2 regions of the Streptomyces sp. NPDC090021 genome follow, and region 2 is predicted to be linked to the other one. Evidence: riboswitches for the same ligand, from Rfam matches in the RefSeq annotation. Region 2 holds a riboswitch; the other holds the start of a gene.

Region 1 (14,956 bases), on a different contig from region 2:
GTCGGCAGGTCGGGACCCGGGACGAAGCGCATCAGCGCCTCCAGGTCCGCGTGCGGGTAGCGGATCAGGTGGCGGGCGGCGGCGATGACCTCGCCGAGGTTGTGCGGGGGCATGTTGGTGGCCATGCCGACCGCGATCCCGGACGCGCCGTTGACCAGCAGGTTCGGGTAGGCGGCGGGCAGCGCCACCGGCTCCTGCTCCTGGCCGTCGTAGTTGGCGGTGAAGTCGACGGTGTCCTCGTCGATCGACTCCGTCATCAGCGACGTGGCGTCGGCCATCCGGCACTCGGTGTAACGCATCGCGGCCGGCGGGTCGTCGTTGCCGAGCGAGCCGAAGTTGCCGTGGCCGTCCACCAGCGGCAGGCGCATCGAGAAGGGCTGGGCCATGCGCACGAGGGCGTCGTAGATCGAGGCGTCGCCGTGGGGGTGGAGCTTGCCCATCACCTCGCCGACGACGCGGGCGCACTTCACGTACCCGCGGTCGGGACGCAGACCCATCTCGTTCATCTGGTAGACGATGCGGCGGTGCACCGGCTTCATGCCGTCCCGGGCGTCGGGCAGGGCACGGGAGTAGATCACCGAGTACGCGTACTCGAGGAAGGAGCCCTGCATTTCGTCGACGACGTCGATGTCGAGGATCTTCTCCTCGAAATCCTCCGGCGGCGGGGTCTTCGTGCTGCGGCGGGCCATCGCTGCGCGGCTCCTTAACCAAGAATGGGATGTGCTGGGTGTCTGGCTGGTCTGGCGGGGTCTGGCTGGGTCCCGCCGGTGTCCGGCGGGGTACGACGCCGACCATTGTGGCCCGAGGCGCCGACAACGCCGACTCCGACCCAGGTCTGGGCCGGGAACTTATCCGGTGGCCGACGCGCTTGCATACAGTGGCAGGTCTGACGGAAATCTCTGCATCGCGATCGAAGGGACCACATGCCCATGGGTCACACGGCCACAGCCCGAGCCGGCTCCGGCGGCCTGACAGCGACCGAGCACCGGCTGGCCAACGGCCTGCGCGTGGTGCTGTCCGAGGACCACCTGACCCCGGTCGCCGCGGTCTGCCTCTGGTACGACGTCGGCTCGCGCCACGAAGTCAAGGGGCGCACCGGCCTGGCTCACCTCTTCGAGCACCTGATGTTCCAGGGTTCGGCGAGCGTACCGGGCAACGGCCACTTCGAGCTCGTCCAGGGCGCGGGCGGTTCCCTCAACGGCACCACCAGCTTCGAGCGCACCAACTACTTCGAGACGATGCCGACCCACCAGCTGGAGCTCGCGCTCTGGCTGGAGGCGGACCGGATGGGGTCCCTGCTGGCCGCCCTGGACGACGAGTCCATGGAGAACCAGCGCGACGTCGTCAAGAACGAGCGCCGCCAGCGCTACGACAACGTCCCGTACGGCACCGCCTTCGAGCGGCTGACCGCACTGGCGTACCCCGAGGGCCACCCGTACCACCACACCCCGATCGGTTCCATGGCCGACCTGGACGCCGCGTCCCTGGAGGACGCGCGCACCTTCTTCCGTACGTACTACGCGCCCAACAACGCGGTGCTGTCGGTCGTCGGGGACATCGACCCGGAGCAGACCCTCGCCTGGATCGAGAAGTACTTCGGCACCATCCCCTCCCACGACGGCAAGCAGCCGCCCCGTGACGGCTCGCTGCCCGACGTCATCGGGGAGCAGCTGCGCGAGGAGATCGTCGAGGAGGTCCCGGCCCGCGCGCTGATGGCCGCCTACCGGCTGCCGCACGACGGCACCCGCGAGTGCGACGCCGCCGACGTGGCCCTGACCATCCTGGGCGGCGGCGAGTCCTCGCTGCTGCACAACCGTCTCGTACGCCGCGACCAGACGGCCGTCGCCGCCGGCTTCGGCATGCTGCGCCTGGCCGGGGCGCCGTCCCTGGGCTGGCTGGACGTCAAGACCTCCAGCGGCGTCGAGATCCCCGCCATCGAGGCGGCCGTCGACGAGGAGCTCGCGCGGTTCGCCGCCGAGGGCCCGACCGCCGAGGAGATGGAGCGCGCCCAGGCGCAGCTGGAGCGCGAATGGCTGGACCGGCTGAGCACGGTGGCCGGCCGCGCCGACGAACTGTGCCGGTACGCGGTGCTGTTCGGCGACCCGCAGCTGGCCCTCACCGCCGTCCAGCGCGTCCTCGACATCACCGCCGAGGAGGTGCAGGCCGTGGCCGCGGCCCGACTGCGCCCGGACAACCGCGCGGTGCTCGTCTACGAGCCGCTCGCGGCGGACGGGACCGGGGGCGAAGAGGGCGAAGAGGGCGAAGAGAACGCCGACAGCGACGAGAACGAGGGGGCGGAGCAGTGAGCGACACCGCAGCCGTCACGATGACCTTCCACCCGCGCCCGCAGGCCGGCGAGCCGCAGCCGTGGGCCTTCCCGGCCCCCGAGCGCGGGACGCTGCCCAACGGGCTGACCCTGCTGCGCTGCCACCGCCCGGGCCAGCAGGTGGTCGCGGTCGAGATCAACCTCGCCGCGCCGCTCGACGCCGAGCCCGAGGGCCTGGACGGCGTGGCGACCATCATGGCGCGCGCCCTGTCGGAGGGCACCGACAAGTACTCCGCCGAGGAGTTCGCCGCCGAGCTGGAGCGCTGCGGAGCCACCCTCGACGCGCACGCCGACCACCCGGGCCTGCGGGTCTCCCTGGAGGTCCCGGCCTCCCGGCTGGCCAAGGCGCTGGGCCTGCTCGCCGAGGCGCTGCGCGCCCCCGCCTTCGCCGACGCCGAGGTGGACCGGCTGGTGCGCAACCGGCTCGACGAGATCCCGCACGAGCTGGCCAACCCCCAGCGCCGCGCCGCCAAGCAGCTCTCCAAGGAGCTCTTCCCGGCCTCCCAGCGGATCTCCCGGCCGCGTCAGGGCACCGAGGAGACGGTCGCCCGGATCGACTCCGCCGCCGTACGCGCCTTCTACGAGGCCCACGTACGCCCCGCCACCGCCACCGCGGTGGTCGTCGGCGACCTGACCGGCATCGACCTGGACGCCGTACTGGCGGACACCCTGGGCGCCTGGACCGGCGACACCGCCGAGCCCCGCCCCGTGCCTGCCGTGACCGCCGACGACACCGGCCGCGTGGTCATCGTCGACCGGCCCGGCGCGGTCCAGACCCAGCTGCTGATCGGCCGCATCGGGCCGGACCGCCACGACCGCGTGTGGGCGGCCCAGGTGCTCGGCACGTACTGCCTCGGCGGCACCCTCACCTCCCGCCTGGACAAGGTGCTGCGCGAGGAGAAGGGGTACACCTACGGGGTGCGGGCCTTCGGCCAGGTGCTGCGCTCCACCGCCGACGGCAAGGGCGCCTCCATGCTCGCCATCAGCGGCTCGGTGGACACCCCCAACACCGGACCGGCGCTGGAGGACCTCTGGAAGGTGCTGCGCACCCTCGCGGAGGGCGGTCTGACCGACGCCGAGCGCGATGTGGCCGTGCAGAACCTGGTGGGCGTGGCCCCGCTGAAGTTCGAGACGGCCGCTTCGGTCGCCGGCACCCTGGCCGACCAGGTCGAGCAGGAGCTGCCCGACGACTACCAGGCGCAGCTGTACGCGCAGTTGGCCGAAACCGGCACGGTGGAGGCGACCACGGCGGTCGTGAAGGCCTTCCCGGCGGACCGGCTCGTCACGGTCCTGGTGGGCGACGCGGCGCAGATCGAGGAGCCGGTGCGGGCCCTCGGGATCGGCGAGGTCACCGTCGTCACCAACTGACCTCACGGGAGCCCGGACGACGGGCAACTGACGCACTGCGCAAGAGGCTCCGGCGATTTTCCGCCGGAGCCTCTTTTGTCCGTTTAGTGGTGAGGTTGCTTGTATGTGATGTGGCGTACGCAACAAAAAGACGCGTCTGTTTGGCGATTGACTGATGATCCGCCTAGCGTCGGCCGTGCTGTCCGTCAGTCGGCCCGCCGCACCCGCGGCACCGGGCAGCGATCGCCGAGTCCCCGTCAGGCGCGAGCCTGGGGAGCCGGGGACCCACATCAGTCCCTGGGGTGAATCGGACCCCCTCGCAAGAGGAGGCCCGTAGGAGACCTTCCTGCTCCGAACCCGTCAGCTAACCCGGTAGGCGAGAAGGAAGGAAAGGATCAAACCCTTCATGGCGTTTGGCAGTCGTCCCGCTGGTACCGGCAAGCACCGTGGTTCCAGCCGCCTGAGCAAGAAGACCGCCGGCTACGCCGGTATCGCCGCGATCGCCACCACGGGTGTGGTCGGCTCCCTCGCCGCCCCGGCCTTCGCCGCGGACAACCACAGCAGCTCCGCCCCGGAGAACGGGCTGGGCGCCGTCGTCGTCGCCGAGGACCTCGCGGGCGACATCCAGGACCAGGCCGAGTCCCAGCAGCGCGCCGCCGAGCACGCCGCCGCCCAGGCCCAGGCCGAGGCCGACGCCAAGCAGAAGGCCGCCGAGGCCAAGCGCCTCGCCGAGGCCAAGGCGAAGGCCGAGCGCGAGGCCGCCGAGCGCGCCGCCCGCGAGGAGGAGCGCAAGCGCCTCAACACCTTCGTCGCGCCGCTGGGCGACTCGTACGTCAGCACGCAGTACAAGGCGGGCGGCGGCATGTGGTCCTCCGGCAGCCACACCGGCATCGACTTCCACGCCGCCTCCGGCACCTCGGTCCACGCGGTGGGCTTCGGCACCGTCGTCGAGGCCGGCTGGGGCGGTGCGTACGGCAACAACGTCGTCATCAAGCACAACGACGGCACCTTCACGCAGTACGGCCACATGTCCTCGCTGAGCGTCTCCGTCGGCCAGCAGGTCACCCCGGGCCAGCAGATCGGCCTGTCGGGCTCCACCGGCAACTCCAGCGGCCCGCACCTGCACTTCGAGGCCCGTACCGGCTCGCAGTACGGCTCGGACATCGACCCGATCGCCTACCTGCGCTCACACGGCGTCAGCCTCTGACCCCTCGGCGCCGCTCACCGCGCCGCGCGTACGGCGCACAGCTTCACGAAGACCCCGCCTCCCGAGCCGGGGTCTTCGTGTTTTTGCGCCCGGACGCAATGTTTCGGATTCCCGCCCGCTCTCGAAATTATGCTGTGCTGCAATAGAGTCGTGGCATGCGCGTGGGTGCGCATGGGGGCTGGTGATCGGAAATAGGCGGAGGTTCAGTCTTGCGTATTCCTGCGCACGCGGTATGCACGGCAATTCGCGACGACATCGTCTCCGGGGTGTTCGAACCGGGCGGTCGGCTGACCGAGGAGGTGCTGGCCCGCCGGTACGGGGTCTCGCGCGTCCCGGTCCGCGAGGCCCTGCGGACCCTGGAGTCCGAGGGCTTCGTGACCACGCGGCGCCACGCCGGGGCCTGTGTGGCCGAGCCGACGGCGCAGGAGGCGGCGGACCTCCTGGAGCTGCGGATGCTGCTGGAGCCGCTGGCGGCCGCCCGGGCCGCCCGGCGCCGCACCGACGCGCACCTCAAGGTGCTGCGGGGGCTGGTCAGGCTGGGGCAGGAGCGGGCCAGGCGGGGGCAGGGCGAGGACCTGCGGTCGCTCGGGGGCTGGTTCCACGAGACCCTCGCGCAGGCCTCCGGCAGTCCCGGGCTGATCGCGCTGCTCACGCAGATGCGGCACAAGGTGGCGTGGATGTTCGTGGTGGAGGTGCCGGCCCGGCCGGCGGAGTCCTGGGCGGAACACGGCGCGATCGTGGACGCGGTGGCGCGCGGGGACGCCGAGCGGGCGCGGGCGCTGGCCGCGGTCCACGCCGACCGCGCGGCCGCCGCGCACCGGCTGCGGAAACGGCCGGCGGTGAGCTCTTCGCAACCTGCCGTAAACATGTCGAGCGGCCGGCATTAACAGGAGCCGTATACAAAGGATGGCATCGCGCGAATTCTGTGCGCGGCGTAATTCGCTGCGCCGAATTCCTGCGGACCGCGCGTGATCTCGCACGGCGCTGTCGCATCGGCCCTTTTCAGCCGGAGCCGAATTCCCCGGGCCCGGCCTTCCGTGCCTCTGCGCAACGACAGAACGGCCCGGCCGCGGCCCCCCGTCCGGGGCCGCGGCCGGGCCGCTCGTGTCGTACGGGGTGAACCCGAAGGGTCAGACGGTCTCGGGGAGCTCTTCGAGACCCTCGGCGACCAGCTTCGCGAGGCGGTCCAGTGCGACCTCCGCGCCCTCGGCCTCGGAGGCGAGGACGATCTCCTCGCCACCCTGGGCACCCAGGCCCAGTACCGCCAGCATGGAGGCGGCATTGACGGGGTCGCCGCCGGACTTCGCGATGGTCACCGGGACGCCGGAAGCGGTCGTCGCACGGACGAAGATCGAGGCGGGACGAGCGTGCAGGCCCTCGGCCCAGCCGACGTTGACGCGGCGCTCTGCCATGGTGATGCCCTTCAGGTTCTCAACGTTGTCTAGACCAGTCTCTCACGGCATCCCGAATGCTCCTACCGGCCTTCGGCCTCAATGCCGCCGCCCCTCGACCTTCCCCAGCTTGCACCGGTTCGACCCGGCTTGCCTGCTACGCCGCGCGAGCGCTGTCCGCCTCGGTCCGGCCGTAAGGTAGGCGCATGACCATAGAGTCGGACCCGTCCTACCCGGCCCACTGGGAAGCCGACGTCGTCCTCCGCGACGGCGGCACCGCCCGGATCAGGCCCATCACCACCGAGGACGCGGGCCGGCTCGTCAGCTTCTACGAGCAGGTCTCGGACGAGTCGAAGTACTACCGCTTCTTCGCGCCCTACCCCCGGCTCTCCGACCGCGACGTGCACCGCTTCACGCACCACGACTACGTGGACCGGGTGGGCCTCGCCGCGACCATCGGCGAGGAGTTCATCGGCACCGTCCGCTACGACCGCATCGGACCCGACGGCCGGCCCGCCTCCGCCCCCGCCGACGAGGCGGAGGTCGCCTTCCTCGTCCAGGACGCCCACCAGGGCCGCGGGGTCGCCTCCGCACTCCTCGAACACATCGGCGCGGTGGCCCGCGAGCGCGGCATCCGCCGGTTCGCCGCCGAGGTACTGCCCGCCAACACCAAGATGATCAAGGTGTTCACGGACGTCGGCTACCAGCAGAAGCGCAGCTTCGAGGACGGTTCCGTCCACCTCACCCTCGACCTCGAACCCACCGCCGAGTCCCTCGCCGTGCAGCGCGCACGGGAACAGCGCGCCGAGGCCCGCTCCGTGCAGCGCCTGCTGGCCCCCGGCTCGGTGGCGGTCGTCGGCGTCAGCCGCTCCGGCGCAGGCGTGGGCGCGGCCGCACTGCGCAACCTGCGCGACAGCGGCTTCCACGGCCACCTCTATGCCGTCAACGAGGCCGTCACCCGCGACCTCCTCGACGGGGTGCGCGCCTACCGCACCGTCGGGGCCATCGACGCCCCCGTCGACCTCGCGGTGATCGCCGTCCCGGCCGACCGGGTCCCCGACGCGGTGGCCGCCTGCGGCGAGCACGGCGTGCAGGGGCTCGTCGTCCTCTCCGCGGGATACGGGGACAGCGGCCCGGCCGGACTCGCCCGCCAGCGCGAGCTGCTGCGGCAGGTGCGCTCGTACGGGATGCGCCTCATCGGACCCAACGCCTACGGGGTGATCAACACCGCCCCGGAGGTGGAGCTCAACGCCTCCCTGACCCCCGCGCCGATGCCGGTGCGCGGCCGCACAGGCCTGTTCACCCAGTCCGGCGCGATCGGCATCGCCCTGCTCTCGGCGCTGCTCCGGCGCGGCGAAGGCCTGTCCTCCTTCGTTTCCGCCGGGAACCGGGCCGACGTCTCCGGCAACGACATCCTCCAGTACTGGTACGAGGACGAGGCGACCGACGTCGCCCTGCTCTACCTCGAAACCCTCGGCAACCCGCGGAAGTTCACCCGCCTCGCCCGCCGCACGGCGGCCGTCAAGCCCGTGGTCGTCGCCAAGGGCGGCCGCCACACCCCCGCCGGACACGTTGTCCCCGGCACCCGCCTGTCGGAGGACACCGTCTCCGCCCTCCTGCGACAGGCCGGCGTCATCCGGGTCGACACGGTCACCGAGCTGGTGGACGTCGGCCTGCTGCTGGCCTCGCAGCCCCTGCCCGCCGGACCCCGTATCGCCATCCTCGGCAACTCCGAGTCCCTCGGCGTCCTCACCTACGACGCCTGCCTGACCCAGGGCCTGCGGCCGCTGCCGCCCCTGGACCTGACGACCGCGGCGTCCCCGGAGGACTTCCGCACCGCCCTGGCCGCCGCCCTCGCCTCCGACGACTGCGACGCGGTGATCGTGACCGCCATCCCGTGGGTCAGCGAGCACGCCCTCGCCGACGACCTGGCGGACGCGCTCCGCGAGGCCGTCGCCGAGGCCCCCGGCAAGCCGGTGGCGGTCGTGCACGTGGAACTGGCCGAGCTGGTGCGGGCCCTGTCCGCGACCCGGGCCCCCGACGCCGGGGCGCCGGACCGCCCCGCCGCGGGCGGCCCGTGGACCCCGGCTGCCCCCGCGGCCACCGCCACCGCCACCGCCGACCCGGACCGGATCCCCGGCTACCCCGCCGCCGAGCGCGCCGTGAAGGCCCTCGCGGAGGCCGTGCGGTACGGGCAGTGGCGGCGGGCCCTCGCCGACGCCGGGCAGGTCCCCGAGTACGAGGACATCGACGAGGCCGGCGCCGCGGCCCAGCTCGCCGGGCTGCTCGCGGACGTCGACGGCGGGGCCGTACTGACCCTGAGCGACGGGGACGCCCGCGAACTGCTCGCGCGCTACGGGATCCGCGTCCTGCCCACGCTCCCCGCGCCCAGCCCCGACGCCGCCGCCCGGGCCGCCGGGATCCTGGGCTACCCGGTCGCCCTCAAGACCACCGCCCCGCACCTGCGCCACCGCGCCGACCTGGGCGGCGTACGGCTCGACCTCACGAACGAGGCCGAGCTGCGGCGCTCCTACGAGGAGCTCACCGACGCGCTCGGCAAGCCCGCCGAGCTCCAGCCCGTGATCCAGGCCATGGTGCCGCGCGGCGTCGACACCGTCGTCCGGTCCGTCATCGACCCGGCCGCCGGCGCCGTCCTCTCCTTCGGGCTCGCCGGGGTCGCCTCCGAGCTGCTCGGCGACACCGCCCACCGGCTGGTGCCCGCCACCGACCGGGACGCCGCCGGACTGATCCGGTCCATCCGGGCGGCGCCCCTCCTCTTCGGCTGGCGCGGCAGCGACCCCGTCGACACCCCCGCGCTGGAGGAGGTGCTCCTGCGGCTGTCCCGGCTCGTCGACGACCATCCCGAGGTGATCGGCGTCTCCCTGGAGCCGGTCGTCGTCGCCGCCGAAGGGACCTCCGTGCTGAGCGCCACCGTCCGGGTCGCCCATCCGCCCGCCCGTGGCGATCTCGGGCCGCGGACCCTCCCCAGTTACTGACCGGGTACGGCGCGGTAGGAGGGCACCCGAGGGGCCTTACCATTGACCCCATGGCGAAATCCGGTACGACGACCCAGGGGCTGCGCACGGCGATCGAGCGCAGCGGCTACTACCCGGCCCTCGTGGCCGAGGCGGTGGAGGCCGCGGTGGGCGGCGAGCCGATCTCGTCGTACCTGGTCCACCAGGAGACGACCTTCGACTCCAACGAGGTGCGCCGCCATGTCACCGTCCTCGTCCTGACCGGCAACCGCTTCATCGTCAGCCACACCGACGAGCAGGCCGCCGACGCAGGGTCCCCGTCCCCGTACGCGACGACCTCCACCGAGTCGGTCAAGCTCTCCAGCATCTCCTCCGTGGTGCTGAGCCGTGTCGTCGCGAACCCGGAGTCCTACACCCCCGGCACCCTGCCCCGCGAGGTCGTCCTGACCATCGGCTGGGGCGCGGTCTCCCGGATCGACCTGGAGCCGGCCGCCTGCGGCGACCCCAACTGCGACTCCGACCACGGCTACACCGGCAACTCCACCGCCGACGACCTCAGCCTGCGGGTCAGCGAGGCCGGCGACGGACCGGAGGCGGTGCGCCAGACCCTGGTCTTCGCGCAGGCCCTGTCCGAGGCGACCGCGGCGACCTCCACCACCTCCGCCCGCTGATGGTGTACCCCGCACCGCAGGACTGGACCGAGCCGGAGCTGCTGGACCTGGCCGGCGCCCCCCTCCCGGAGTACGGCGCCGGCTCGCTCGCCGACCTGCTGCCCACGCTCGTGGCGGGCCAGGGCGTCCCCGGCTACACCGCCGCCATCGCGGAGCTGACCCCGGCCGACCGCAACTGCGTCTTCCTCGTCGACGGCATGGGCTGGGAGCAGATCAAGGCCCACCCGGACGAGGCCCCGTACCTCACCTCCCTCCTCGGCAGCTCGCGCGGCGGCACCGGGCGCCCGATCACCGCGGGCTTCCCGGCGACCACCGCCACCTCGCTGGCCTCCGTCGGCACCGGGCTGCCGCCCGCCCGCCACGGACTGCCCGGCTACGCCGTGCGCAACCCCGCGACCGGCGAGCTGATGAACCAGCTCCGCTGGCACCCGTGGGCGCCGCCGAAGCCGTGGCAGCCGTACCCGACGGTCTTCCACGAGGCCGACAAGGCCGGCGTGGCGACCGCCCAGGTGTCCTCGCCCGCCTTCCAGACCACCCCGCTCACCAAGGTCGCCCTGAGCGGCGGCACCTTCCTCGGCCGGATGACCGGCGAGGAGCGGATGGACGTGGCCGCCGAACGCCTCGCCGCCGGTGACCGCTCGCTCGTCTACACCTACTACAGCGAGCTCGACGGGGCCGGACACCGCCACGGCGTGGACTCCGACGCCTGGCGGGGCCAGCTCATGTACGTGGACCGGCTCGTCCAGCGGCTCGCCGAACAGCTTCCGCCGCGCACCGCGCTGTACGTGACCGCCGACCACGGCATGGTCGACGTCCCCTTCGACGAGGACGCGCGGATCGACTTCGACGAGGACTGGGAGCTGGGCGCAGGCGTCGCCCTGCTGGGCGGCGAGGGCCGGGCCCGGCACGTGTACGCGGTGCCGGGGGCGGAGGCCGACGTGCTGACGGTGTGGCGCGAGGTGCTCGGCGACCGCTTCTGGGTCGCGAGCCGCGAAGAGGCCCTGGAACTGGGCTGGTTCGGCCCGCCGGGGGAGTGCGACGAGCGCGTGTTCGGCCGGATCGGCGATGTCGTCGCGGCGGCCCAGGCAGACGTCGCGATCACCGCTTCGCGCAACGAGCCCAACGAGTCGGCACTCACCGGAATGCACGGCTCCATGACCGCGGCGGAACAGCTCGTCCCGCTGCTCGAAATCCGTACCTGACCCCTCCGGTCACCACTCCGTACCCGCCCACGACCCGAAAGGTCCGTACTCCCCATGCCCGAGCTGGTGTTCTTCTCCGGAACGATGGACTGCGGAAAGAGCACTCTGGCGCTCCAGATCACGCACAACCGCTCGGCCCGCGGCCTGCAGGGCGTGATCTTCACCCGCCAGGACCGGGCCGGCGAGGGCAAGCTGTCCTCCCGTCTGGGCCTGGTCACCGAAGCGGTGGAGGTCGCCGACGCCATGGACCTCTACGCCTACCTCGTGGGCGAGCTCTCCCAGGGCGGCAAGGCGGACTACGTGATCGTCGACGAGGCCCAGTTCCTGGCGCCGGAGCAGATCGACCAACTGGCCCGGATCGTCGACGACCTCGGCAAGGACGTCTTCGCCTTCGGTATCACCACGGACTTCCGCACGAAGCTCTTCCCCGGCTCGCAGCGCCTGATCGAACTCGCCGACCGGATAGAGCAGCTCCAGGTCGAGGCCCTGTGCTGGTGCGGCGCCCGGGCCACCCACAACGCCCGCACCATCGGCGGCGTGATGGTCGTCGAGGGCGAGCAGGTCGTCGTCGGCGACGTGAACCGCCCGTCGGAGGAGATCGGCTACGAGGTCCTCTGCCGCCGCCACCACCGCCGCCGCATGACCTCCGCCGCGGCCCACGCCGCCGCCCTCTCCCCGGACGTCCTCCCGGTCGCCACCACCTGACCGGTCAGTCGGAGCGGGGGCGGGCGCCGATGCCCTGGGGGTCGGGGGTGCGGGCCCGGGTGCGGCGGGCGGGGTCGGGGTACTCGCGCTCGACGGCCTCCCGCAGCAGGGTCAGTTCGGTGCGGACGGCCGGCAGGGGGCCCGGCGGCAGGGCGCTGAGCAGGCCCTCCAGCAGGGCGCGGAGCCGTCGGCAGATCTGGACGGACGAGGTGCCGTACTCGCGGATCTCGGTCACGGTCAGCTGCAGATAGTCCTCCCAGTCCCGGCCCTGCACCACCAGCCGCGGCGTGCCGTCCCGGTCGGCCAGCACGTAGCGGTTGCGCAGGCCGGTGCGGCCGACCGTGTGCAGGAACGCCTCGATCTGGTCGAGCACCTGGAGCGCGGTGGTCGGGTCGTTGACGGCGGGGGAGAGAGGTGGCGGACGCGGTCACCCCGGGTGCGGTCGCCCCCGCCGCGGTCACTCCAGACGCGGTACGGGACCGAGCAGGACGAGGAGGTCGTCCGCCGCCGGGGAGACGGTCCCGCCCTCGGTGACCGGGTGGAGCCTGCCGTCGGCGCGCACCACGAACAGCGTCTCGGAGTCCGCCGGGACGGGCCGGGAGGCCGGCTGCACCAGGTAGCGGGCGCCCCGTCGGTACCGCTCGGCCAGGACGTGCCGGACCAGAGGGGCGCCGAAGAGGACGTCGCCGCCCGTGTAGGGGGCGACGACGCCGGTGCCCTCGTGCGGGGGCCCGACCCGGTAGACGGGCCCCTCGACGTTGCCCTCCACCACGACCGAGGCCAGCGCGTTGAAGTCGTCGTCGTCCGTGAGCAGGAAGACGGTGGTGACGCCCTCCAGCCGGGCGCGCGGGTTGGTGGCGGTGGCCAGGAGCTCCCCCTGGGCCAGTTCGAGTCCGGCGTCCCTGATCCGCTCCCGTGCTTCCGCGTCGCCGGCCCACATGAGGACGTCGAGCCCGGCCGACCTCAGGGCCCTGCCCATGTCGACGACCCAGTGGTCGCCGCCGACCAGCAGGGGGCGCGAGCGGGAGGGGCGGGCCACGCCGAGCCTGCGCGCCACGGGCGCGGCGGTCAGGGTGTAGAGCAGGACCGTTCCCACGATCACCAGGAAGGTGACGGGCAGGATCTTCCCGGCCCCGGCCAGGCCCTGGTCGGCCAGGCCGGTGGCGAAGGCGGACGCCGTGGAGGCGGCGACGATCCCACGCGGGGCCATCCAGCCGATGAACCCCCGTTCCCCGCGGGTCAGCCCCGACTTCCCCGTGGACAGGAAGGCGACCAGCGGCCGTACGACCAGGACCAGGAACGCGGCGAGGGCGAGCGAGGGGAGCAGTACGGGCCGCAGGGAGGCCGGGGTGACGGTCGAGGAGATCGAGACGAACAGCAGACCGATGATCAGCTGGACCAGTGTCTCGAAGAAGGGCCGGCGGGCGGGCATGTCGAATCCGGGGAGGTTGGCGACCGCCAGACCGGTGACCGTCGCGGCGATCAGCCCGGTGTCGTCGCGGACGACGTCGCACCCCGCCGACACCACGATCACCACGGCCAGTTGGGCGATCGTGCCGAGTGTCTCGCCGAGCCGCAGCACGCGCAGCGTCAGCCACAGCAGAGCCACGCCCGCGACGCCGCCGGCCAGGCCGACGGCCATGCTGAGCGCGAACTGGCCCAGCTGGTAGCCCCGGCCCAGGACGGTCTGCGAGGAGGAGAGGGCATGGAAGACGAGCGCCCCCAGGATGCCGCCGATCGGGTCGATCAGCGTCCCCTCCCAGACGAGGACGCGCCGCAGCTTGTCGGTGGGCCGCACGTATTCGAGGAGCGGCCCCACGACCGTCGGGCCCGACACCACGAGGATCACGCCCAGCATCGCGGCACTGGCCAGGGACATGCCGAACAGGGCGGGGGCGACGGCGACGACGGCCAGGAAGGTGATGAAAACGCCGGCCACCAGCAGCCGGCCGACGATCCCCCGGGTGCGGCCGGTGAGCCGGCTCAGGTCGAGCCCGAGCCCGGCGTCATACAGGATGACCGCCACCGACAGGGAGACCACGGCGGAGAACTCCGCCCCGATCAGGTTGTTCGGATGGATGACGCCGGTCAGCGCCCCGGCGACGAAACCGGCCGGCAGCAGCAGGAGCAGCGCCGGTACGTGCAGCTTCCCGGCGAGGATCTGGCAGCAGGCGGCCAGTGCCACCGTCAGGGCGACGCCGAGGAGGATCTGGTCCTCGGTCACGACGGCGTCGCCCTCCGGCCTCCCCGGCCCGACGGACGGCCGCCCGGCCCCCGGGAACGGCGCTCAGGCCCCATCGGCGCCCTCGCCCGGTCCGGCGCCGCCGCGCCGCAGGTCGGCGTCGGTGAGCGACTCCAGCTCGCCGTGCGTGTCCAGCCAGTACAGGAGGAAGACGGCCGGGGCGACGATCACCAGGGCGACCAGCGTGACGAACACCAGCCACGTGAGGGTGGACGGGGAGCCCGCGGCGTCGGCGACGGTCATCGAGGTGGGGATGAGGTAGGGACGCTGCGCCATGCCCCAGGCCAGGACCGCCGCCGCGACGACCCCGACGGCCGTGACGCGTACCCAGATGCCCGGCGGGCGCAGCAGCAGCCATGCCGTGGCGAACGTGGCTGCCGCGGCCAGGAGGACGAAGACGAGCCCCGGGCCGTGGGTGAGGCCGCGCCACACGTACGGGGCGTCCGTGCGGGTGACGAACAGCGCCACCACGGCCAGTACGGCGACCACGGCCAGCGAGGCCAGCGCCCGCCCCCGGAAGTGGTCGACCAGATCGGGCGCGTCGAAGCGGCGGGCGTCGCCGGAGAGGAACACGGCTCCGAGGAAGGCGGTGGTCGCGATGGCCAGCAGCCCGAACATCAGGGAGGTGGGGTTGGACCAGGCCTTGGCCGAGGCCTCCGTGCCGAGCGCGACCCGGCCGGAGGCGATCCCGCCGACGGCCGCGCCGAGGAAGAAGGGGGTCACGAGTGAGGACACGGCGAACAGGGCCCCGAACAGGCGCCGCCCGGCGGTCCGCTGCGAGGCCTTGCGGAAGGCGAAGCCGGCGCCGCGCAGGACCATGCCGACGGCGGCCAGGGCGAGGGGCACCCACATGGCGGAGAACACCGTCTGGAAGAAGACCGGGAACCCCG
Region 2 (14,956 bases):
GGTCGTAGAGGTGTGCGCCGTCCCGGGCCACCACGAAGAGCCGTACGTCCTGGTCGGGCGGCCGGTCCGCGAGTTCCTCCAGCAGGGCGCGGATCGGGGCCCAGCCGGTGCCGGCGGCGATCAGGCTGACCGGGCGGTCCGAGCGCCGGAAGGTCAGCGCTCCGCCCGCGGCGCCGAGCCTGAGGACGTCGCCGGGCTGCGTCTCGCGGACCAGGGCGGTGCTCAGCCGCCCGCGGTCGATCCGGCTGACGTGGAGGTCGACGGTGCCGTCGGGGCGGGGGGCGTTGCCGATGGAGTACGTGCGCCAGGTGCGGGGGACCCGCTCGCTGCTCACGCTCGTGTACTGGCCCGGGAGATAGGGGAAGGGGGCGTGCGGCCGCAGGGTCAGCACGCCGATGTCCTGCCCGTACTGGAGGTGTCGCACCACCTCCGCGTCCCACCACGGCGGGTCCTCGCTCGCGTCGGCCCCGGCGAGCATGGCGTCGGCGATCACCTGGTAGGCCTCGGTCCAGGCCTTCTCCACCTTCGGGGTCCAGGCGCTGCCGGAGGTCGCGGCGAGTGCGGCCAGCAGGCTGGAGCCCACGACCGCGTAGTGCTCGGGGCGGACCAGGAACTTGCGGTGGTCGCGCCCCAGGTCGTGCAGGTAGGGGCCGATGGTGTCGTCGTCGAAGCGGGAGATCACGTGGGTGAGCGCGGCGAAGAGCCGGTCCCGCTGGCGTTCCATGTCCTCGGAGGAGACCGGGAAGAGGTCACGGACTCCGGGGTTGTGCCAGAAGAGGTGCGAGTAGAAGAACTTGACCGCGTGTTCGGCCCTTCTCTCCACCACCGCGAAACTGCTTTTCAAGATCCTCACGTCCACATATCCGAAAGTAGGAGTGCCGGACGGGGCGAGGTCAAGTGTTGTCCGATCTACGGACAGCCGCGACCATGCAGTCATATCGGATGACGGACCGGCGGGCCGCGGCCCGCGCGGGTCCGCCGGTGCGCGGCGGCTACTGTCGGGGACATGCACGATCAGTCGTCCACTCCCTCCGTCGGCGCGGCGCCCGAACTCTTCACGTGGGAGTTCGCGACCGATCCCTATCCGGCCTACGCGTGGCTGCGCGAGAACGCGCCGGTGCACCGCACCAGGCTTCCCAGCGGGGTCGAGGCCTGGTTGGTCACGCGCTACGCCGATGCCCGCCAGGCCCTCGCCGACCAGCGGCTCAGCAAGAATCCGGCGCATCACGCCGAGCCCGCGCACGCCAAGGGCAAGACCGGGATCCCGGGGGAGCGCAAGGCGGAGCTGATGACGCATCTGCTGAACATCGACCCGCCGGACCACACCCGGCTGCGCCGCCTGGTGTCGAAGGCGTTCACCCCGCGCAGGGTCGCCGAGTTCACCCCGCGGGTGCAGGCGCTCACCGATCACCTGATCGACGCCTTCGCGGGGAGGGGCGAGGCGGACCTCATCCACGAGTTCGCCTTCCCGCTCCCCATCTACGCCATCTGCGAGATGCTCGGAGTACCGCGGGAGGACCAGGACGACTTCCGCGACTGGGCCGGCATGATGATCCGCCACGGCGGCGGGCCGCGCGGCGGGGTCGCCCGGTCGGTGAAGCAGATGCGGACCTACCTCGGCGCACTCATCCACCGCAAAAGGGATGATCTGGGCGACGACCTGATCTCCGACCTGATCCGGGCGAGCGACCACGGCGACCATCTGACGGAGGGTGAGGCCACCGCGATGGCCTTCATCCTGCTCTTCGCCGGCTTCGAGACCACCGTGAACCTCATCGGCAACGGCGTCCACTCCCTCTTCATGAACCCCGTCCAGCGCGAGCGCCTGCAAGCCTCCCTGGCCGCCGGCGAGAGCGCTCTGCTGACCACCGGCGTGGAGGAACTCCTGCGCTACGACGGTCCCGTGGAGCTGGCGACGTGGCGCTTCGCAACCGAGCCGCTCACCCTCGGCGGCGAGCGGATCGAGACCGGCGACCCGGTTCTGGTCGTCCTCGCGGCCGCCGACCGGGACCCCGAGCGGTTCACCGATCCCGACACCCTCGACCTCTCCAGGACCGACAACCAGCACCTGGGATACGGACACGGCATCCACTACTGCCTGGGCGCGCCGCTCGCCCGGCTGGAGGGACAGACGGCCCTGGCGACCCTGTTGACCCGCCTGCCCGATCTGGAGCTTGCCGTTCCACCCCAAGACCTGCGCTGGCGTGGGGGGTTGATCATGCGAGGGCTACGTACTCTTCCCGTTCGCTTCACGGCTCAAAACACTTGCGCGGAAACTGATTAAAAGTCAGGTTCCGCTTGAACTTGTGACAATCGTTCGAAGGCCGCTAGGTTCTGCCGTTACCAGGCTGTTATGCGAAAGGTGATCCCTCATGCTCTCCGGGAACGGCCGTCACAGACGCCCCCGCCAGGTCCCCGCGCTGGTTGTCACAGCCGGAGTCACTGGCTCCGCACTGGCCATGCCACTGCTGGCCGCCACCAGCGCGAGCGCTGCCGACACCGCCACATGGGACAAGGTGGCCGAGTGCGAGAGCGGCGGCTCGTGGAGCGCGAACTTCGGCAGCGGCGCGTACGGCGGGCTCCAGTTCACCCAGGAGGAATGGCAGAACGCCGGCGGTCTGGACTTCGCCGAGCGGGCCGACCTCGCGAGCCGCTCGCAGCAGATAGCCGTGGCCGAACGCGTGCTGGCCTCCCAGGGTCCGCAGGCCTGGCCGCTGTGCGCGGCCTCGGCCGGACTGGACCAGCAGGGTCCGGCCGCCGCGGTCGACCCGGGTCTGCCGGGCAGCACCACGGCGGTCGGTCCCGCGCCGTCCCGCCCCGACGACGTCGTGCCCTCCGCCAAGGGCGACAAGCCGCCGACGGACTTCGGGCTCTCGACCGCGGAGACCCCGAGCCCCACCGGCTCCCCCTTCCTGATTCCCGACGCGCCGTCCGTCGGACTGCCCGTCATGCCGGCGCCGGACGTCCCGACGACGCCCCCGACCGCCCCGACCGCCCCGACCGCTCCGACGGACCCGACGGCGCCGGTCACTCCCACCGACCCGACGGTCCCGGCCCTCCCGGCGGACCCGACGGCGCCCACGGTCCCGCCGGTCGCCCCGAGTCCGTCCCCGGCGGACCCGACAGCCCCCGAGGCGCCGACCACCCCGACCACCCCGGTCGCCCCGGCCGCCCCGTCGACCCCGGGCGCCACTCCCGCCGAGGGCAACGGCAAGCACCGCGGTGCACCGTCCGCCGAGGAGGGTGCGCCGTCTGATGCGGCGTCCGGCCCCGTCTACACGGTGCAGGCGGGCGACAGCCTGGCGACCATCGCGGTCGCCAAGGGCGTGAAGGGTGGCTGGAGCGGCCTCTACGCGGCCAATGAGCAGGTCATCGGCAATGACGCCAACCTGATCAAGCCGGGTCAGAATCTGGATCTAACCGTGCAATAAGGGCAGTTGGTTCGTCCGGAAAGACCTGATTGTCTGTTTTCTGCAAGTGAGACATGTGTCTCTTCCGGTCAACTGGCGTGTCCCGTCCGGGGGCTTTTGCAAACCCCGTTCTCACCTGCGCAAACACCCCTGCGGGGAGCGCAAGTAGGGGCCGTTTCTCCCCGATGCTCCTGGTTGAGCATCGGGGAGGGACCTGTCTACCTTCTGAGTCGCCCGCCACCGCGGGCTCCTTCGACCGCATCGCCGAATCCTGCCGGCGGACGGGGGGAACAGTCGTCGCGTCAAGCGCCGAAGGCAGGAGCGGGGGAACCAAGGTAGGTGCCGCGAGCGGTCGTTGAGAGACGGCCGGGAAGCGGCTTGGGGTTAAGTGGTGCGCTGGGTCGCACCGCCGGGCACTCACGGGCCCGAACCCGACAGCTCACCTCGTAGGCGTCGGTGAGGAGAAACCTCATGCTGCTTTCCGGCAAGGGCAAGCACCGTCGCGGCTCCAAGGCCGTCCGCATCGTCACGCTCGCCGGTGTCGCCGGTGTGGCCGTGGCCGCCCCCCTGATGACCGCGGGCGCCGCCAGCGCCGCCACCGCGTCCGAGTGGGACAAGGTCGCGCAGTGCGAGTCCGGTGGCAACTGGTCCATCAACACCGGCAACGGCTACTACGGCGGACTGCAGTTCTCGTCCTCCACCTGGGCCGCTTTCGGTGGCAAGTCGTACGCCCCGCAGGCCAACAAGGCCTCCAAGGCGCAGCAGATAGCCGTGGCCGAGAAGGTCCTGAAGAAGCAGGGCAAGGGCGCCTGGCCGCACTGCGGCAAGGGCCTGTCGAACTCCTCGTACACCGGTGGCGGCTCCACCGAGACCCCGGCCTCCACCAAGCCGAAGGCCGAGACGAAGAAGGCCGAGACCAAGAAGACCGTGACCAAGAAGACCGAGACCAAGGCCGCGCCGAAGAAGGAGACCAAGCGCCCCGAGGTCCCGACCACCCGCTCCGAGCGCACCGAGGCCCCGGCCGCGCCGAAGACCGGCAACGGCTCCTACGAGGTCAAGCCCGGCGACACCCTGGGCACCATCGCCGAGGCCAACGGCGTCAAGGGCGGCTGGCAGCAGCTCTTCGAGCTGAACAAGGACATCGTCTCGGATGCCGACCTGATCTACCCCGGTCAGAAGCTGAAGCTCAGCTGAACGCCGCGGTAACAGCCGCAGAAGCGTACGCACGACGCAGAATTCCCACCGCCCGGCGCCCCTTCCCCCCGCGCGCCGGGCGGTGGTGTGTGCGGGTGCGAGGACCCCTCCGAGTCCGATGACCAAGGGTCGTATGTCCCGGAAGAGGGGTATTCGGTCCCTTTTTCGTCCCAGGGGTCGGGCGGTCGGCCGGTCGAACCCCCGAAGCCGGTTAGGCTCTAGGCGGCAAGGCCATCCCACGGCCTGACACGCCACCGCACACCCAGCGTCACATCCCAGAAGGAGATGCTCGTGCCGTCCATCGACGTCGTCGTAGCCCGGGAAATCCTGGACTCCCGAGGCAACCCCACGGTCGAGGTCGAGGTGGGCCTCGACGACGGCAGCACCGGCCGTGCTGCCGTTCCGTCCGGCGCCTCCACCGGTGCATTCGAGGCCATCGAGCTGCGTGACGGTGACCCCAACCGTTACATGGGCAAGGGCGTCGAGAAGGCCGTCCTGGCCGTCATCGAGCAGATCGGCCCGGAGCTCGTCGGCTACGACGCCACCGAGCAGCGCCTGATCGACCAGGCCATGTTCGACCTCGACGCCACCGACAACAAGGGCTCGCTCGGCGCCAACGCCATCCTCGGCGTCTCCCTCGCCGTCGCGCACGCCGCGTCCGAGGCCTCGGACCTCCCGCTCTTCCGCTACCTCGGCGGCCCGAACGCGCACCTGCTGCCCGTTCCGATGATGAACATCCTCAACGGTGGGTCGCACGCCGACTCCAACGTGGACATCCAGGAGTTCATGATCGCCCCGATCGGCGCGGAGTCCTTCTCCGAGGCGCTGCGCTGGGGTGCCGAGGTCTACCACACCCTCAAGAAGGTCCTGCACACCAAGGGCCTGTCCACCGGTCTCGGTGACGAGGGCGGCTTCGCCCCGAACCTGGAGTCCAACCGCGCCGCGCTCGACCTCATCATCGAGGCCGTCAAGCAGGCCGGCTACACCCCGGGCAAGGACATCGCGCTCGCGCTCGACGTCGCCGCGTCCGAGTTCTACAAGGACGGCAAGTACGAGTTCGAGGGCCAGTCCCGCTCGGCCGCCGAGATGACCGACTACTACGCCGAGCTCGTCGAGGCGTACCCGCTGGTCTCCATCGAGGACCCGCTGTTCGAGGACGACTGGGCCGGCTGGAAGACCATCACCGACCGCCTGGGCGCCAAGGTCCAGATCGTCGGCGACGACCTCTTCGTCACCAACCCCGAGCGCCTGGCCCGCGGCATCGAGGAGGGCTCCGCGAACGCCCTCCTCGTGAAGGTGAACCAGATCGGTTCGCTGACCGAGACCCTCGACGCCGTCGAGATGGCCCAGCGCAACGGCTTCAAGTGCATGATGTCCCACCGCTCCGGCGAGACCGAGGACGTCACCATCGCCGACCTCGCCGTCGCCGTGAACTGCGGCCAGATCAAGACCGGCGCCCCGGCCCGCTCGGACCGCGTCGCCAAGTACAACCAGCTGCTGCGCATCGAGGAGATCCTCGACGACGCCGCGGTGTACGCGGGCCGCAGCGCCTTCCCGCGCTTCAAGGGCTAATCACGCTCAGCCTCCGTACGTCCCCGCACTCGGTCCCGTACCGTGTGCGGGGACGTATTGCGTAGTGCGTACCAAAGGGGAGGCGGACCCATGGCCGGGAACCGGGATCGGTTCTCCACCTTCTCCACCGCGACGCGGCTCAGACAGCTCGGCGAGCGGACCGCGGCACACGTCTACCGCTCGCAGACGCGCCGTCAGGTGCGCCGCAGCCGTCTCACCGGCAGGGCCGCGCTCCTGGTGCTCGTGCTCTGTACGCTGGTCGTCGCCCTCGCGTATCCGATGCGCCAGTACGTCTCCCAGCGCTCGGAGATCGCGGAGCAGCAGCGGGCCGCCGCGGCGGCGCGGGACCGCCTGGAGCGGCTCCGCGACGAGAAGGCCCGCTGGCAGGACGACGCGTACGCGGAGCAGCAGGCGCGAAGGCACCTGCACTTCCTGCGCCCGGGGGAGGTCGGCTACATCATGAGCGACCCCGGGGCCCGGCCGCCGGAGCCGCACCGGACCGGCCAGGCCGGCTCCGACCGCCCCTGGTACTCGAACGTCTGGGACGGCGTCGACAAGGCCGACCGCCCGAACGACTAGTACCGCAGCCAGTACCGCAGCACCCATCCACGAGAACGAAGAGACTTCCTCCAGGCATGCAGACGCCCCCGCCCCAGACCGACCGGACCGAGCCGACCGACGCGGACATCGAGGCGTTCGAGCAGCAGCTCGGCCGCCCGCCGCGCGGGCTGCGCGCCATCGCGCACCGCTGCCCCTGCGGGCAGCCCGACGTGGTGGAGACCGCGCCGCGGCTCCCCGACGGCACCCCCTTCCCGACGCTGTACTACCTGACGTGCCCGCGCGCGGCCTCCGCCATCGGCACGCTGGAGGCCAACGGCGTGATGAAGGAGATGCAGGCCCGGCTCGCCGAGGACCCGGAGCTCGCCGCCGCCTACCGGGCCGCGCACGAGGACTACATCCAGCGCCGCGACGCCATCGAGGTGCTCCAGGGCTTCCCGAGCGCCGGCGGCATGCCGGACCGGGTCAAGTGCCTGCACGTGCTCGTCGGCCACTCCCTCGCCGCCGGCCCCGGCGTGAACCCGTTCGGCGACGAAGCCCTCGCGATGCTGCCCGAGTGGTGGGCCAAGGGCGCCTGCGTCACACCGTGCGGAGAGAACAAGGACGGGGAGTCCCGGTGATCCGGGTCGCGGGCATCGACTGCGGTACGAACTCCATCCGGCTGCTCGTGGCGGACTGCGACCCCGCCACGGGCGAGCTGGTCGAGCTCGACCGGCGGATGACCATCGTCCGGCTCGGCCAGGGCGTGGACCGCACCGGGCGTCTGGCCCCGGAGGCACTGGAGCGCACCTTCGCCGCCTGCCGCGAGTACGCGGCGGTCATCAAGGAGCTCGGCGCGGAGCGGGTGCGCTTCGTGGCGACCTCGGCCTCCCGGGACGCCGAGAACCGGGACGACTTCGTCCGCGGTGTCGTGGAGATCCTGGGCGTCGAGCCCGAGGTGATCTCCGGCGACCAGGAGGCGGAGTTCTCCTTCACCGGCGCCACCAAGGAACTGACCGCGCACAACTACCTGGAGCGGCCGTTCCTGGTGGTCGACATCGGCGGCGGCTCGACCGAGTTCGTGGTCGGCGACGACCATGTCCGGGCGGCCCGGTCCGTGGACGTGGGCTGCGTCCGGATGACCGAACGCCACCTCGTGGTGGACGGCGTGGTCACCGACCCGCCGGCCGAGAAGCAGATCGCGGCCGTCCGGGCCGACATCGAGGCCGCGCTGGACCTGGCGGCCGAAACCGTCCCGCTGACCGAGGCACGCACCCTGGTCGGTCTGGCCGGTTCGGTGACCACCATCGCCGGGATCGCGCTCGGGCTGCCCGAGTACCGGTCGTCGGAGATCCACCACTCCCGGATCTCCTACGAGCAGGTCCGCGCGATCACCGAGCGGATGCTGACGGCCACGCACGACGAACGCGCGGCGATCCCCGTGATGCACCCGGGCCGGGTCGACGTGATCGGAGCGGGCGCGCTGGTCCTGCTGGCCGTCATGGAGCGCATCGGCGCCTCGGAGGTCGTGGTCTCCGAGCACGACATCCTCGACGGCATCGCCTGGAGCGTGGCGGGCGCCACCGTGTGACGCGCCGGTCCGTCGGACGACGGGGGTTCCACGACCGGCCGGTCGTGGAACCCCCGTCGTCGTTCCGGGTCGTGCACGCGATGACCGGTGCAATCACCTGGTCCATCGGTCGAACGACCTTCGAACCAGGGTGTGAGGGCTCTTCGAGGTCATGATCCGGAAAAAGTTCGTGAAGTTCTTCACAAGGAAAAGGTGCCTGCCGGGGTGCGGGAAGGGCCCTTCGGGGTCTTGCGGAAGGCCCGAGACCCCTTTTGTCGCGCGTTCGTGCGATCCATGGAGGCGACGGGTTCCGCGTCAGAGGTAAGGACGAAACCCGGTGGTCTACTCCGGTTCAGGCCTTGGAGGCCAGTTCAGGACGGGTGAACAACGACTCCCGATACCTCTTGGTTCCCGTCGCGTGTCATGACGTCCGTCACGTGGGCGGCGGAGTGTAGCAGAGGCCCTCCGTCTCCTTGTGAAGGGGCTCACGAGCAACACCCCATTGGGTGCTGGATACTCGTTCTCATGAGCACCACGGAGCGTCCCAGGATCCTCGTTGTAGGAGGTGGGTACGTAGGCCTGTACGCAGCCAAGCGCATCATGAAGAAGATGCGCTACGGCGAGGCGACCGTCACGGTCGTCGACCCGCGCTCGTACATGACCTACCAGCCCTTCCTCCCCGAAGTGGCCGCAGGCAGCATCTCGCCGCGGCACGTCGTCGTCCCGCTGCGACGCGTGCTGCCCAAGGCTGAGGTCCTCACCGGCCGGGTCACCACCATCGACCAGGACCGCAAGGTCGCCGTCGTCACGCCGCTGGTCGGCGAGGCGTACGAGCTGCCCTTCGACTACCTGGTGATCGCCCTCGGCGCCGTCTCCCGCACCTTCCCGATCCCCGGTCTCGCAGAGCAGGGCATCGGCATGAAGGGTGTCGAGGAGGGCATCGGCCTGCGCAACCACGTGCTGGAGCAGCTCGACAAGGCCGAGTCCACGACGGACGAGAACGTCCGCCGCAAGGCCCTCACCTTCGTCTTCGTCGGCGGCGGTTTCGCCGGCGCCGAGACGATCGGCGAGGTCGAGGACATGGCCCGCGACGCCGCGAAGTACTACTCCACGATCAAGCGCGAGGACATGCGCTTCATCCTGGTCGACGCGGCCGACAAGATCCTCCCCGAGGTCGGGCCCAAGCTCGGCACCTGGGGCAAGGAGCACCTGGAGTCCCGCGGCATCGAGATCTACCTCAACACCTCGATGGACTCCTGCGTGGACGGCCACGTGGTGCTGAAGAACGGCCTTGAGGTCGACTCCAACACCATCGTCTGGACCGCCGGCGTCAAGCCGAACCCGGCCCTGGCCCGCTTCGGCCTCCCGCTGGGCCCGCGCGGCCACGTCGACGCCGAGCCGACCCTCCAGGTCAAGGGCACCGACTACATCTGGACCGCCGGCGACAACGCCCAGGTCCCGGACATGGCCGCCCGCCGGGCCGGCGTCGAGAACGCCTGGTGCCCGCCGAACGCCCAGCACGCGCTGCGCCAGGCCAAGGTCCTCGGCGACAACGTCATCTCGGGCATGCGGGGCTTCCCGCAGACCGAGTACGCGCACTCCAACAAGGGTGCGGTGGCGGGCCTCGGCCTCCACAAGGGCGTCGCGATGATCGTCATGGGCAAGATGAAGATCAAGCTCAAGGGCCGGCTCGCCTGGTACATGCACCGTGGCTACCACGGCATGGCCATGCCGACCTGGAACCGCAAGATCCGCGTCTTCGCCGACTGGACCCTCGGCATGTTCCTCAAGCGCGAGGTCGTCTCCCTCGGCGCGCTGGAGACGCCGCGCGAGGAGTTCTACGAGGCCGCCAAGCCGGCGCCGGCCCCGGCCGCCGCCGCTGCCCCGGCCGAGAAGGCCAAGGCCTCCTGACCCTGCGTCGGGAGACCGGCCGCTGAGCCGGTCGAAGGTACGACCCCGAAGGGGCCGCCCGCCATCCGTGGTGCGGGCGGCCCCTTCGGCGTACCCGGGGCCGCGGATGGGTAGACGGATGGGTCGGAACTTTGTGGAGGTGCGCCATGACCGACGCCGCTCCGCGGCTGGCCGCTCTTGCCGAGACCCTGCTGGGCGGCCCCCTGCCCGTGCGCATCCGCGCGTGGGACGGGACCGAGGCCGGGCCGCCCGACGGCCCCGTCCTCGTCGTCCGGGGCCGCCGTGCCCTGCGCCGCATGCTGTGGAAGCCCGGGGAACTGGGCCTGGCCCGGGCCTGGGTGGCCGGTGACCTGACCGTCGAGGGCGACCTGTTCGAACTGCTGGACCGGGTGTCGGGCCTGCTCTGGGACCGGGGCCGGCCGACGGTGCGCGTGCCCGCCCCGCCCGCGTCCCGCTTCGGCGCGCTGCGCCCGCGCCTGCCCCGCTCGCTCCTCGCCGCGGCGACCACCGCCACGGCCACCGCCGAACTGCTGCGCGACGCCGACGCGCGGGGCGCCGTACGGGACCTCGTCGCCCTGGCCAGGCCCTGGCCGGCGCCGGCGCCGCCCGGCGAGGAGGCGGCCCGGCGCAGCGGCCCCCGGCACACCCGGGGCCGCGACCGGCAGGCCATCAGCCACCACTACGACGTCGGCAACGACTTCTACGAGCGGGTCCTCGGCCCCTCCATGGTGTACTCCTGCGCCTACTGGACCCCCGGCTCGACCCTGGAGCGGGCCCAGCACGACAAACTCGACCTGGTGTGCCGCAAACTCGCCCTGAAGCCCGGGGACCGGCTCCTCGACGTCGGCTGCGGCTGGGGGTCGATGGCCCTGCACGCGGCCCGGGAGTACGGGGCCCGGGTCACCGGGGTCACGCTCTCGCGCGAACAGGCCGTGTACGCCCGTAAGAAGGCCGCGGACGAGGGCCTGGCCGATCTGGTCGAGATCCGGATCCAGGACTACCGGGACGTCAAGGACGACCCCTACGACGCCATTTCCTCCATCGGCATGGCCGAACACGTCGGAGCCGACCGGTACCGCGACTACGCCCGCACCCTGCACGCCCTGCTGCGCCCCGGCGGCCTGCTGCTCAACCACCAGATCGCCCGCCCGCCGGAGGCCGACGAATCGGCCTATCGGGTGGACGAGTTCATCGACGCGTACGTCTTCCCCGACGGGGAGCTCTCCCCGGTCGGCACCACGGTCGCCGAACTGGAACGGGCCGGCTTCGAGGTCCGCGACGTGGAGGCGCTGCGGGAGCACTACGCCCTGACCCTACGGGCCTGGGTGGCCCGGCTGGAGGAGCACTGGGACGAGGCCGTGGCCCTCACCTCGGCGGGCCGGGCCCGGGTCTGGCAGCTCTACATGGCGGCCTCCGCGCTCGGCTTCGAGCGGGGCCGCCTCGGGGTCAACCAGGTGCTCGCGGTGCGGTCCGCGGCGCGCGGGGACTCCGGGCTGCCGCTGCGGCTGCGGACCTGGGGCGGGCAGTCGGCGTAATCGTTCCTGCGCGGACGACGCCGAAGGGCCCCGGGGCGTGGTGCTTGCCCCGGGGCCCTCGCGCGTCTCGTTCCGCCTTCCGCGTGATGCGGTCCGCTATTCGGTCTTGATGGCGGTCAGCATGTTCAGACGGGCGGCGCTGCGGGCCGGCCACATGGCGGCCAGGACGCCGACAGCGGCGGCCAGCAGGAGGAAGATCCCGATCCGGTCCCACGGGAGGATCAGCTCGTAGCCGGGCATGGACTTCGCCAGGGTGGAGCCGACGGCCCAGGCGAGGAAGACGCCGATGGCGACGCCGAGGGCGGCTCCGAAGAGGGAGATCACCACGGCTTCGAGGCGGATCATGTTCTTGACCCGGCTGCGGTCGAGGCCGATGGCGCGCAGCATGCCGATCTCCTGGGTCCGCTCGAAGACGGACATGGCCAGGGTGTTGACCACGCCGAGCACCGAGATGACCAGCGCCATGCCGAGCAGGCCGTACATGATGTTCAGCATCGTGTTGATCAGGCCGCCCATCTCGTTGCGCATGTCCTGCTGGGTGGCGACGGTGATGGCCGGGTTCTTGCCGAGGGCGTCCACGACCTTCTGCTGGGCGGCCTTGGAGGCCCCGCCGTCGACGTTGACGTACACCTCGGGGATGTACATCTCCTCACTGTGCAGGCTGAGGATCCTGTCGTCGATGACGTAGGGGGAGAGCAGGCCCTCCATGTCCTTGAAGATCGCGCCGACCTTCACAGACGCTTCCTGGCCGTCGTCGTACGTCACCTTGATCGGCGTGCCGACGGTGAGCTTCTCCTTCGTGGCGGTCTTCTCGGCGACGGCGACCTCGCCCTTGCCGAGGCTGTCCAGGGAGCCGCTGAGGACCTCGACGTTGAGGAGCTGGCCGATGGTGGCCGGGTTGACGCCGGAGGCGGACCGGAAGTCGCCGTCGACCAGGAAGTAGCCGGCCGTCTGCGGGGAGACCGCCTTGATACCGGGGGCCTTGGCCAGGGTCTCGGCCACGGACTTGTCCAGGCTGCCCGCGTCGGAGGACATGGAGACCCGGTAGTCGGCCTTGAGCTTGTCGGTGCTCATGCGGTCGACGACCTTGCCGACGGTGATGCCGAGCACGGACAGCGTGGTGACGAGGGTCAGGCCGATCGCGAGGGAGGCGGCCGTGACGGCGGTGCGGCGCGGGTTGCGGACGGCGTTCTGGGCGGCGAGCTTGCCCGGGACGCCGAACACCTTCTGCAGCAGCGGGCGGACCGCGCCGATGACCGGCTTGGAGAGCAGCGGGAGCAGCACGATCATGCCGATCAGCATGAAGAAGGCGCCGCCGCCCATGGTGATGCGGCCGGCGCTGCCGCCCTGGGAGACGCCCAGGAAGACCAGGCCGATGCCGCCGAGGCTGATGACCGAGCCGAGGATGTTGCGCAGGACCAGGGACTTCGAGGAGGCCGGCAGATGGGCGCTGCCCATGGCGGCCACGGGTGCGATCCGGCCGGTGCGCCAGGCCGGCAGCAGGGCGGCGACGGTGGTGACGACGACGCCGATGACGAAGGCGGCGACGATGGTGCCCGGGGCGATCACGGGGGCGCCGCCCGGCAGCTTCGCGCCGAGGGAGCCGATGACGGAGCGGATCCCGATGGCCAGGCCGACGCCGCCGAGCAGGCCGACGGCGGCCGACAGGAAGCCGACGACGAGGGCCTCGGTGAGCACCGAGCGCATGACCTGGCCGCGGTTGGCGCCGACGGCGCGCAGCAGGGCCAGCTCCTTGGTGCGCTGGGTGACCAGCATGGTGAAGGTGTTGTAGATCAGGAAGATGCCGACGAAGAGCGAGATGCCGGCGAAGACGAGCAGCATCGTGCTGAGGTTGTTGAGGCCCTTCTCGATCTGCTTGGCCTGCTCCGCGGCGAGCGCGGTGCCGGTCTGCGCCTTGGTCGTCTTGCTGTCGAGCAGGGGCTTGATGTCGGCGAGCAGCTGGTCGGCGGAGGTGCCGTTCTTCGCGGCGACCGACAGCTCCTGGAAGTAGCCGGGCTGGAGGTAGAGCTCCTGGGCGACCTTGGTCTCGAAGAGGACCAGGCTGCCGCCGGCCTGGACGGCGCCGTCCTCGGTCGTGAAGACGCCGGCGAGGGTGTACTCCTTGACCGGGCCGTTGGTGGCGACGCGGATCTTGTCGCCGACCGTGTACGAGCCCGTCTCGGCGGTGGCCCTGTCGAGGGCGACCTCGTCGGCCCTGGCCGGGCCGGCTCCCTGGGTGAAGGTGTAGCGCGGGTCCTTGCCGTCCTTGACGGGGGAGTAGTTGCCGCCCTTGTTGGACCAGCCGGAGCCGATCAGCTTGCCGTTCTCGTCGCCGACGCCGGCGAAGCCGGAGACGCTGCCGGAGACGGTGTCGACGCCCGGGAGCGCCTTGATCCTGTCGAGGGTCTGCTGGCCCAGGCCGGGTTCGCCCTCCTTCCGGCCCTGCTCGTCGCGGCCCTGGCCGTACGAGGTGACCGAGACGGCGACGCCCTCGTAGCTCTTGGCGGACTGGCCGGAGAGGGACTTCTTGAGGGTGTCGGTGAAGACGAGGGTGCCGGATACGAAGGCGACGCCGAGGGTGACGGCGAGCACCGTCATCAACAGCCGGGCCTTGTGCGCGAGAACGTTGCGCAGGGCGGTACGGAACATGGGAGGTCTCAGTCCTGGGGCTGGAAGTCTTGTCGGAGGGCGGCCTGGGGCGGGACCGGGATCAGCTGGTGCGGCCCTTGGCGTCGAAGGCCTTCATGCGGTCCAGCACGCCGTCGGCGGTGGGGCTGAGCATCTCGTCGACGATCCGGCCGTCGGCGAGGAAGATGACGCGGTCGGCGTAGGAGGCGGCGACGGGGTCGTGGGTGACCATCACGACGGTCTGGCCGAGCTCGCGGACGGAGTTGCGCAGGAAGCCGAGGACCTCGGCGCCGGAGCGGGAGTCCAGGTTTCCGGTCGGCTCGTCACCGAAGATGATCTCGGGGCGGGAGGCCAGGGCACGGGCGACGGCCACGCGCTGCTGCTGGCCGCCGGAGAGCTGGGTGGGGCGGTGGCCCAGACGGCCGGAGAGGCCGACCATGTTCACGACGGTGTCCAGCCACTGCTGGTCGGGCTTGCGGCCGGCGATGTCCATGGGGAGCGTGATGTTCTCCAGGGCCGTCAGGGTCGGCAGCAGGTTGAACGCCTGGAAGATGAAGCCGATCTTGTCCCGGCGCAGCTGTGTGAGCTGCTTGTCCTTG

What was found. Region 2 has a riboswitch for cyclic di-AMP ahead of ACIPXC_RS08160 (transglycosylase family protein). Riboswitches for the same ligand answer to the same signal wherever they lie in the genome.
Region 1: it holds a riboswitch for cyclic di-AMP, as region 2 does, so the genes downstream of both, ACIPXC_RS09175 (M23 family metallopeptidase) here and ACIPXC_RS08160 (transglycosylase family protein) in region 2, are expected to answer to the same signal.

What each region holds. Positions count from the first base shown of each region.
Region 1 covers NZ_JBIVFO010000009.1:73,588-88,543, reverse strand. The annotation lists gene ACIPXC_RS09190 (DNA topoisomerase (ATP-hydrolyzing) subunit A) at 1-689, opposite strand, end outside; gene ACIPXC_RS09185 (M16 family metallopeptidase) at 930-2,306, shown strand; gene ACIPXC_RS09180 (M16 family metallopeptidase) at 2,327-3,694, shown strand; cyclic di-AMP (ydaO/yuaA leader) riboswitch at 3,908-4,067, shown strand; gene ACIPXC_RS09175 (M23 family metallopeptidase) at 4,080-4,880, shown strand; gene ACIPXC_RS09170 (GntR family transcriptional regulator) at 5,090-5,767, shown strand; gene ACIPXC_RS09165 (HPr family phosphocarrier protein) at 6,011-6,292, opposite strand; gene ACIPXC_RS09160 (GNAT family N-acetyltransferase) at 6,478-9,267, shown strand; gene ACIPXC_RS09155 (DUF5998 family protein) at 9,318-9,917, shown strand; gene ACIPXC_RS09150 (alkaline phosphatase family protein) at 9,917-11,119, shown strand; gene ACIPXC_RS09145 (thymidine kinase) at 11,174-11,824, shown strand; partial or broken gene ACIPXC_RS09140 (DUF2254 family protein) at 11,829-12,224, opposite strand; gene ACIPXC_RS09135 (cation:proton antiporter) at 12,282-14,048, opposite strand; gene ACIPXC_RS09130 (cytochrome d ubiquinol oxidase subunit II) at 14,112-14,956, opposite strand, start outside.
Region 2 covers NZ_JBIVFO010000008.1:60,026-74,981, reverse strand. The annotation lists gene ACIPXC_RS08175 (globin domain-containing protein) at 1-826, opposite strand, end outside; gene ACIPXC_RS08170 (cytochrome P450) at 1,007-2,284, shown strand; gene ACIPXC_RS08165 (transglycosylase family protein) at 2,460-3,431, shown strand; cyclic di-AMP (ydaO/yuaA leader) riboswitch at 3,708-3,878, shown strand; gene ACIPXC_RS08160 (transglycosylase family protein) at 3,882-4,604, shown strand; gene eno (phosphopyruvate hydratase) at 4,890-6,176, shown strand; gene ACIPXC_RS08150 (septum formation initiator family protein) at 6,267-6,755, shown strand; gene ACIPXC_RS08145 (DUF501 domain-containing protein) at 6,812-7,354, shown strand; gene ACIPXC_RS08140 (exopolyphosphatase) at 7,351-8,304, shown strand; gene ACIPXC_RS08135 (NAD(P)/FAD-dependent oxidoreductase) at 8,809-10,194, shown strand; gene ACIPXC_RS08130 (class I SAM-dependent methyltransferase) at 10,341-11,729, shown strand; gene ACIPXC_RS08125 (ABC transporter permease) at 11,826-14,378, opposite strand; gene ACIPXC_RS08120 (ABC transporter ATP-binding protein) at 14,440-14,956, opposite strand, start outside.